2 regions of the Arsenicicoccus sp. UBA2120 genome follow, and region 1 is predicted to be linked to the other one. Evidence: riboswitches for the same ligand, from Rfam matches in the RefSeq annotation. Region 1 holds a riboswitch; the other holds the start of a gene.
The links. Region 1 has a riboswitch for cyclic di-AMP ahead of B2P18_RS06135 (transglycosylase family protein). Riboswitches for the same ligand answer to the same signal wherever they lie in the genome.
Positions count from the first base shown of each region.

Region 2: it holds a riboswitch for cyclic di-AMP, as region 1 does, so the genes downstream of both, B2P18_RS18515 (C40 family peptidase) here and B2P18_RS06135 (transglycosylase family protein) in region 1, are expected to answer to the same signal.

Region 1 is NZ_DCYC01000042.1:318-4,882, reverse strand. It holds gene B2P18_RS06140 (transglycosylase family protein) at 1-615, shown strand, start outside; cyclic di-AMP (ydaO/yuaA leader) riboswitch at 1,041-1,184, shown strand; gene B2P18_RS06135 (transglycosylase family protein) at 1,193-1,729, shown strand; tRNA gene B2P18_RS06130 (tRNA-Thr) at 2,053-2,125, shown strand; gene B2P18_RS06125 (glucosyl-3-phosphoglycerate synthase) at 2,372-3,418, shown strand; gene B2P18_RS06120 (ATP-binding protein) at 3,768-4,403, opposite strand; partial or broken gene B2P18_RS06115 (IS21 family transposase) at 4,558-4,565, opposite strand, start outside.
Region 2 is NZ_DCYC01000109.1:27,254-30,981, reverse strand. It holds gene B2P18_RS18515 (C40 family peptidase) at 1-822, opposite strand, end outside; cyclic di-AMP (ydaO/yuaA leader) riboswitch at 823-967, opposite strand; gene B2P18_RS18510 (metal-dependent transcriptional regulator) at 1,147-1,857, opposite strand; gene B2P18_RS18505 (pyridoxine/pyridoxamine 5'-phosphate oxidase) at 1,949-2,698, opposite strand; gene B2P18_RS18500 (hypothetical protein) at 2,747-3,121, shown strand; partial or broken gene B2P18_RS18495 (citrate synthase 2) at 3,129-3,728, shown strand, end outside.

The DNA.
Region 1 (4,565 bases):
AACGGCTACCAGGGTGGGCTGCAGTTCAAGGGCAGCACCTGGCGCGCCTACGGCGGCTCCGGCTCGGCCGCCTCGGCGTCCAAGGCCGAGCAGATCCGGGTCGCCAAGCGCGTCCTGGCCGCTCAGGGCCCCGGCGCCTGGCCCGTCTGCTCCCGCAAGGCGGGTCTGACCCGCAGCGGCGGCGGCGCCGACAGCAGCAGCCCGGCCACGACCTCGCGCGCCTCGCGCTCCACCGAGCGCAAGGTCGTGTCCTCCTCGGAGCCGCGCAGCACCAAGCGCTCCACCTCCAAGAAGGTCGTCGAGCAGGCCGCGCCGAAGCGCGCGACCACCAAGCGCTCGACCACCAAGGCCACCTCGCAGGGCTCGGCCTCGTCCTACCCCGGCGCCAGCGCGTTCGTGCTGGGCGACAAGGACGCCGCGGTGACCCTGCTGGGCAAGCGCCTGCAGGCGCACGGCTTCGGCAGCTTCTACAAGGTCGGCGCGGGCCCGACGTTCACCCAGGTGGACAAGGCGGCGGTCGCGGCCTTCCAGAAGTCCCTGGGCTGGAGCGGCTCCGACGTGAGCGGCTACCCCGGTCCGGTCACCTGGGCCAAGCTCATGGCCCCGGCCAGCTGACGCGAGCCTCAGGCACGCATCACCTCACGTGTGGGGGTCGACCCGATCGGGTCGACCCCCACACGCTTGTGCGCGTCCGAACATGTGGTTTCCGACGCGAACTGACACGCTCACGACGTAGATGTGACGCATCCCACAAAGACGCACCGTACGTAACGGAAACAAGGGGACATCCGGGACTAGAGCGGACCATCACGGGGGCGATTGGTCACTGTGAGCGACCACCACCGAAGCCTGAGTCGAACCTGTGGTTTGTCTCGAACGTATAACGGGCCCTAGAGTCCTCCTTGACGTCGCCGCCGCCCCTCCGGGCCCGGCGGCTTGTCGCGGAGAGAACCTCTCCGTCTCGGGCACAACTACATACCCCCGAAATTCAGCAGCGCATGCCCCCTACGCCGAGCGTCATCCAGAGGGCAACCCCGTCGGACACACCAGCTCCGAGCGCAGGATGACAGTGGAGGACCCAATTCGACCCGCCTCGCGGGTCTTGGGGTGAAGCCGCAGCAGCGGCCGGGCACCTGACCGCCCGAACCCGACAGCTCACTTCACAGGCGTCGTCAGGAGAGGAACTCCCCCCATGCGTTACACCCCCCGTCATTCCGGCGTGCCCAAGCGCGTCAAGCGCATCGCCACCGTCGGCCTCACCACGGCCGCCCTCGCGATGGGTGGCGGCATCGCCGCCGCCGGCTCCGCCAACGCCGCCTCCGTCGGCACCTGGGACAAGGTTGCCGCCTGCGAGTCCGGCGGTCGCTGGAACATCGCCACGGGCAACGGCTACTACGGTGGCCTGCAGTTCTCCCGCTCCACCTGGCTCGGCTACGGCGGTGGCGCCTACGCCCCGACCGCCAACCGCGCCTCCAAGGCCCAGCAGATCGCCATCGCCGAGCGCGTCCTCGCCGGCCAGGGCCCGGGCGCCTGGCCCGTCTGCTCCCGTCGCGCCGGCCTGACCCGCGGCGGCGCCGCTCCGGCCTCCCGCTCCACGGTCCGCAAGGTCGTCAAGAAGAAGCGCGTCGTCAAGAAGAAGCGCTACGTCGCCAAGAAGCGTTACGTGCTCAAGAAGCGCTACACCCGCTCGGGCAAGCGCTACTACGTGCGCGTCTACGTCCGCCGCTGATCGCGGGGCGTCGCGCACGCCCTGCCCCAGCCCGTGACATCGAGGGCCGGCATATCTCCGAGGGGGATGCCGGCCCTCCGTCATGCCCGGACGCACGTGCTGCGCTGACGCCTCACCTGTCTCGTGCTGCAGGGCGAGACGCCCTCGCCGACGGTTGCACCTGCGCTGGTGCCTCGCCTGTCTCGTGCTGCAGGGCGAGACGCCCTCGCTGCGGGGTGCGAGTGCGGCGTTCGGGACGTCGTTTAGGGCACGTCGGGCGACCCGACTAGGATCTGACGGCAGGTATGACGGAGCCCGCCGCGCGACGGAGCCGCCGCCATCCCGCTGGAGTGGCGCAATCGGTAGCGCACCTGTCTTGTAAACAGGTGGTTGAGGGTTCGAGTCCCTTCTCCAGCTCTTGACCAGGAGAAGACCTACCTCCAGGTCGCCTTCGTGCGCGCTCGGTGCAGGGCGCTTTCGGCTTGGGTGCCGCAGGGAACAGGGACCGGGACGCGGACTCCGGGCGGACTTCGACATACGGGACGCTCCGAGAGGTGGGGCTGGCCAGCTCCCCCCGTCGCACCCGATGACCCCCACGCTGCTGCTGCCCCGCCCCCGCGCCGTGATGCAGCATAATGAGTAAGCGGATGCAGTTTGCTGTGGATGGGAGAGGCCCTTGTGCAGGACGTCATTGCCACGGTCGAGTCGCTGATGGGATCCAGACCTCTTGCCCGACTACCGGCTGCCGGACCGGCTCAGGCTCTCGGCCGCGGCATGAACCCTGTGCACCAAGGGTGGTTCGCGCGCAACACGTCATCAACGCAGGACTGGCCGCTGGCGCGACTGCTGTCGCTGAAGGAGTCGACGACGATCGCTGTGGTCATCCCGGCGCGGGACGAGCAGCAGACGGTTGGTCAGGTCGTGGGTGAGATTGCCAACGACCTGTCTGGCCTCGTGGATGAGCTCCTGGTCCTCGATTCGCTATCCTCCGACCGGACCGCCAGCGTGGCCCGCGCCGCAGGCGCCACGGTGTGGTCAGTCGAAGACATCAGGCCCGATCTGGGGGTGAGGGCCGGCAAGGGCGAAGCCCTCTGGAAGTCGCAGTTCGTGACGTCGTCCGAGATCGTCGTCTTCATCGACGCAGACCTGACTGGCTGGGGCACGCACTTCGTCTCCGCCCTCCTCGGCCCGTTGCTCTCGGACCCGGACTCGTTGCTGGTGAAGGGGTTCTACGATCGAATCCTCGACATGGGCGATGGGATCTCGTCAGAAGGGGGTCGGGTGACGGAGCTGGTGGCGCGCCCCTGGCTGGCGCTGAACCGACCCTCCTTGTCGTGCGTCGTTCAGCCCTTGGCCGGTGAGTGGGCCACCCGGCGATCGCACCTCGCCTCCCTGTCGATCCCCTACGGGTATGGCGTGGAGCTTGCGACCCTCCTCGATACCGAGTCGCGACACGGGGTGAATGCCATCGCGCAGGTAGACCTCGGGCATCGGGCGCACTCCCACCAGAACCTGCACGACCTTGGTGCTATGGCCACCGAGATCCTGGCCGTAGCGGATCGCCGCCGTCGCCTGCAACAGCCCGACGAGATCGTTCTGCCGCGACTTGGGCGTGATCGCACGTGGACCGAGCGTCGAGTCGTCACGGCTGAGAGACCGCCCTTCGAGACGTTGGAGGCGGGTCCCCGGGTCGAGAAGGCCCGTCGATAGCCGCGTGAACTGAATCGCGGTGCCTGGACACTGAAACTGGATGCCGCGTCTGAGACGTACGACGGTCGACTCCGCCCCTCAGCTCACCCAGGCATCAGGCATGACGGAGAGGAGCCTCAGAACCACGTCCGAGACGCCCCTTTGATGTCATGCCTCGTGCCGCACCCTCCGCATTGTGAGTCAGGGCCGATTGACAGCGCGCCTAGGGTGACCGCCGTGACGAATGTCAAGGGACAGTAGGAACTGCCCGGGGGCGGATATGAAACCTGCCCGCTGACGGCCACGAGAACTGCCAGGTGGTGGCCATGGGATCTGCCCAGGGGGCTGTGGCCACCACCGACCAGGGTAGTCAGCTCAACGGGCTCACCCCTTGGCCGGCGAGTGCTTGAGTAAGTCGCACACTGTCTCCGCTGGTCTGGCAGACGTGGGCGTGGTGCAGCAGCCGGTCGACGGTCGCGGTGGCCAGCGTCTTGGGCATCAGTTCGTCGAATCCGGACGGGTGCAGGTTCGAACTGATCGCGACGGAGCGTTTCTCGTATGCGGCGTCGACGAGTCGGTAGAGCCCTTCGGCGGCATCGGCGGCATCGGCGGCGACGGGCAGCAGGCCGATGTCATCGACCACCACGAGGTCTGCACGCAGGACCCGGGCGATCGCCTTCGACACGGTGTCGTCGGCACGGTGGCGGCGCAGCAGGACCCCGAGGTCTTCCAGGGTGAACCAGGCGACGTTGAGTCCCTGTTCGACGGCCTGCTGCCCGAGCGCCTCCAGCAGGAACGTCTTCCCGGTCCCTGACGGCCCGCACACCACGAGGTTCTCTCGCCGGTGGACCCATTCCAAGGTCCGCATGGCCTGCTGGGTCGGGGCCGGGATCGAGGAGATCTCGGGCTGCCACGCATTGAAGGTCTTCCCGGTCGGGAACCCCGCGGCCGCCCGCCTGGTGGCCAGGGCGGAGCGTTCTCTGCCAGCGACCTCCTCAGCGAACAGCGCCTTGAGAACCTCAGCCGGTTCCCACCGCTGGGCCTTCGCGGTCGCGACGACCTCGGGGCGTGACGACGGATGTGCGGCAGCCGCAGCTTGCGCAGCAGCTCCTCCAACTCGACCGGTAACGGCGGCGCGGTGCTGATGGGGCTCCTGGTCGTCATCGGG
Region 2 (3,728 bases), on a different contig from region 1:
GTAGCTCACGTTCTTGCTCCAGATCTTGTGCAGGCCCGTGGTGCGGCCGGTGCGCGGCGAGTCGTACATCATGCCGCCGCCGGCGTAGATGCCCACGTGGAAGGCCGGGGAGCCGAAGAACACGAGGTCGCCGGGCTGCGGGGAGGACACGCGACGGGTCGCGCGCTGCTGAGCGGCAGCGGTGCGCGGGATGGACTTGCCGTTGGCGCGGAAGACATAGCTGGTGAAGCCCGAGCAGTCGAAGCCGGCCCTGGTGGTGCCGCCGTAGCGGTAGTAGATGCCGGACAGGCTCGCGGCGGTGCGGAGCACCCCACCGCCGGCGACGGCGCGCGGAGCTGGGTTGGCGGCCTTCTTGACGACCTTGCGCGCGACGGTGCGGCGCACGGCGGTGCGGGAGGCGCGGGTGTAGGTGCGGTTGACGCGTCGCACCGCGGTGCGACGGTAGGTGCGCGAGGTGCGGGTGTACTTGCGCTTGGTCGAGTAGCGCTTGCGCTTGACCGTGGCCTTCTTGCGCTTGACGGCGGTGCGCTTGGTGACGGTGCCGCGGACCTTCTTGAGCTTGGACTTCTTGACCCCGGCGAGCGAGACGCGGCCGAGCTGGCCGACGGCGGCGACGGAGGGGGCAGCGACGCTGACCGGAGCAGCGGCAGCGGCCGGGGCGGCCGTGGCGGGCATCGACGCGGCGATGACCATGCCACCGGTGGCGGCGACGACACCCGCGACCTTGGTGGCCGGCGCGGCGGCGTGCTTGGCCGCCTTGATCAGGAGACTGGCGGAGGAGACGTCGGCAGCGCGGTGCCGACCGGGGGTGCTAATGGACACAGTTGACCTCTCGAACGCCTACGAAGTTAGCTGTCGGGTTCGGGCGGAAAGGTATGGCCCGGCCACTCTCGTGGCTTCACCCCGGGACGCTTGCGCGCCAAGGTGGGTCCCCCGCTCCTGTCAGCGGAATAAGCAGAACAGCAGAAGTGACAGGACTCGGCGTCTCCTGCTGCAGCCCCTCCAGGGGGAGAAGGGCCGTGAAAGAAGGTAACGGACACCCCCGGGATTGTCACGTTCAGATCACAGGCAGGTGAATCACAGGCGCCCTCCGTGGGTACGGCTGCTAGTGCCCGCACCGGACACACATGCGTGCGATAACCACTCTCAGTCGGACGTCACGGTGTCCACGAACACATGGCTCGCCACATCCACCGGGAGCGAAACCCCCTGCGAGTCAGTGGAATTCACGCCCACGACGATCACCCGGTCGCCCTCCGAGGTCACCCGAACCCGGCCACCGGGCAGCGCTCCAGCGGCCGTCAGCAGGCCGAGAGCCTCGTGATCCACCTGCACCGGCTCGCCGATCCGACGGACCGTGACTGTGACGGAGGTCACGGAACCATCCACGACGGAGTGCAGCGGGACCAGTCCGGGGTCCTTGCCGTCCGTGCCGACCGACCCCAGCTCGTCCAGACCGGGGATCGGGTTGCCGTACGGCGAGACGTGGTCGTCGCCGATGAGGCCGAGGATCTTGCGCTCGACCCGCTCGCTCATCACGTGCTCCCAGCGGCAGGCCTCGTCGTGGACGTGCTCCCACTCCAGGCCGATCACGTCCAGGAGCAGGCGCTCGGCGAGGCGGTGCTTGCGCATCACGCGCATCGCCCGAAGCCGACCGTCGGCGGACAGCTCGATCTCGCGGCTGCCGGCCACGTGCAGCAGACCGTCCCGCTCCATGCGGGCGACCGTCTGGGACACCGTCGGCCCGGCGTGACCGAGTCGCTCGGCGATGCGGGCGCGCAGGGGCTTCACGCCCTCTTCCTCCAGCTCGTAGATCGTGCGGAGGTACATCTCGGTCGTGTCGATCAGGTCAGTCACGGGTCAAGCCTGCCACGCGCGCCTGTGGACTTGCTTTGCGCCGCGCACGACGCAGCGCCGCCCGGCACGAGGACGGGCAGGATCGGGCAGATCAGGGCATCTTGCGGTGCCGCCGCCAGGACGCGGCGTCGTCGAGGTCGCCCTCCCCCACCCTCTCGTAGGCGATGCGGTCGTGCAGGCGCGACGGCTGACCGGCCCAGAACTCGATCTGGTCGCACGCGATCCGCCAGCCGCAGAAGGACGGCGGCATCGGGATCTCGGCCTCCTCACCGTCACGGGTGAAGCGGGCGGCCTGCTCGGCATACCGCCGCTGCAGCTCCTCCCGGCCGTCGACCGGCGAGGACTGCTCGGACGCCCAGGCGCTGACCTGGGAGCCCCAGGGCCGGGTGCGCCAGTAGCCCTCGAGCTCGTCCCCGTCCAGCGGCACCGCCCGACCCCGGAACCTGATGACGCGGTAGAGCGCGGACCAGCGCAGCGTCGCCGCCACCCGCGGCTGCTCGCCGATCTGGCGCGCCTTGGTGGAGCCGCTGTCGGTGATGAACCCCGGACCGGCGGGCGTGAAGAACTTCATCAGGACGGGACGCACGTCCGGGAGGCCGTCCGCACCGACCGTGGCCAGGTCGAGGCAGTCGGGCTCGGTGTGCCCGCCGCTGGACGCGTCGTGGGCGACGGCCTCCGCGAGCCAGGTCGACGCGAGCGACCAGGGGCTGTCCCCCAGCGTCGCCTCGTCCAGACCCGTGCCGGCGTAGTCGACCCGCCGGATGCCCTGCACCCCCGCGCCGCGCGTCCCCTGGCCCTGCTCGTCCGTCGCCCGCGGGTCGGTCACGTCGTTCTGCGTCATACCCCGAGACTAGGCTGACCCGGTCACCGCGTCCTGAGGAGGTCCGTCATGGCACGAGGCAAGGTCGGCGCCGTCAACAACCTGGTCAAGCTCGGCGTCAAGTACGGCCCGATCGTCTACGAGGCGGTCAAGCACGGCAAGGAGCCCGCGCGCGAGCTCGCCGAGCGGCAGGTGGCGCGCAGCAGCGCCCGCCGGCGCGCCCTCGAGCACGCCCACCACCTCGTCGACGGCTCGGTCCTCACCGTCTTCGACGGGGACCAGCGGCTCTTCGTCGTGTTCAACGGGGACACGCCCGTCGCTTCGCACCCGACGAGCAAGAAGAAGACGTTGCAGGCCCTCATCGACGGTTACGACCTCGACAAGCGGGTCCGGCCGACCCCCAGACGCCGTATGACGCCGCGGGTCAAGCGCACGGGTGGGTGACCGCGAGGTGGGCGGCACAGCCGACTTCGTCACCGAGATCGCCGAGGCCGATCGCGACAGCGGCATCCTGCGCTATCGCGGGGTCGACCTGCGCGAGCTCGTCGGCCACGTGCCGTTCGAGCAGGTGTGGGGGCTGCTCGTCGACGAGGCGCTGCACCCCGGCCTGCCGCCCGCCGAGCCCTTCCCGCTGCCGGTGCGCACCGGTGACGTGCGGGTCGACGTGCAGAGCGCCCTCGCCCAGCTCGCCCCCGTCTGGGGCTTCCACCCGCTGCTCGACATCGACGCGACGCAGGCCCGCGAGGACCTCGCCCGGGCCTCGGTGATGGCCATGTCCTTCATCGCGCAGTCCGCGCGGGGCGAGGACCTGCCCGCCGTCCCTCAGCGCGAGGTCGACCGCGGCCGCTCGATCGCCGAGCGGTTCATGATCCGGTGGCGCGGCGACCCCGACCCGCGGCACGTGGGGGCGGTCGACAGCTACTGGGTCACGGTGGCCGAGCACGGCCTCAACCCCTCGGCGCTGACCGCCCGGGTCATCGCCTCCACGGGCGCCGACGCGGCGGCCTGCCTGTCCGGAGCCGTCGGGGCCATGAGCGGCCCCCTCCACGGC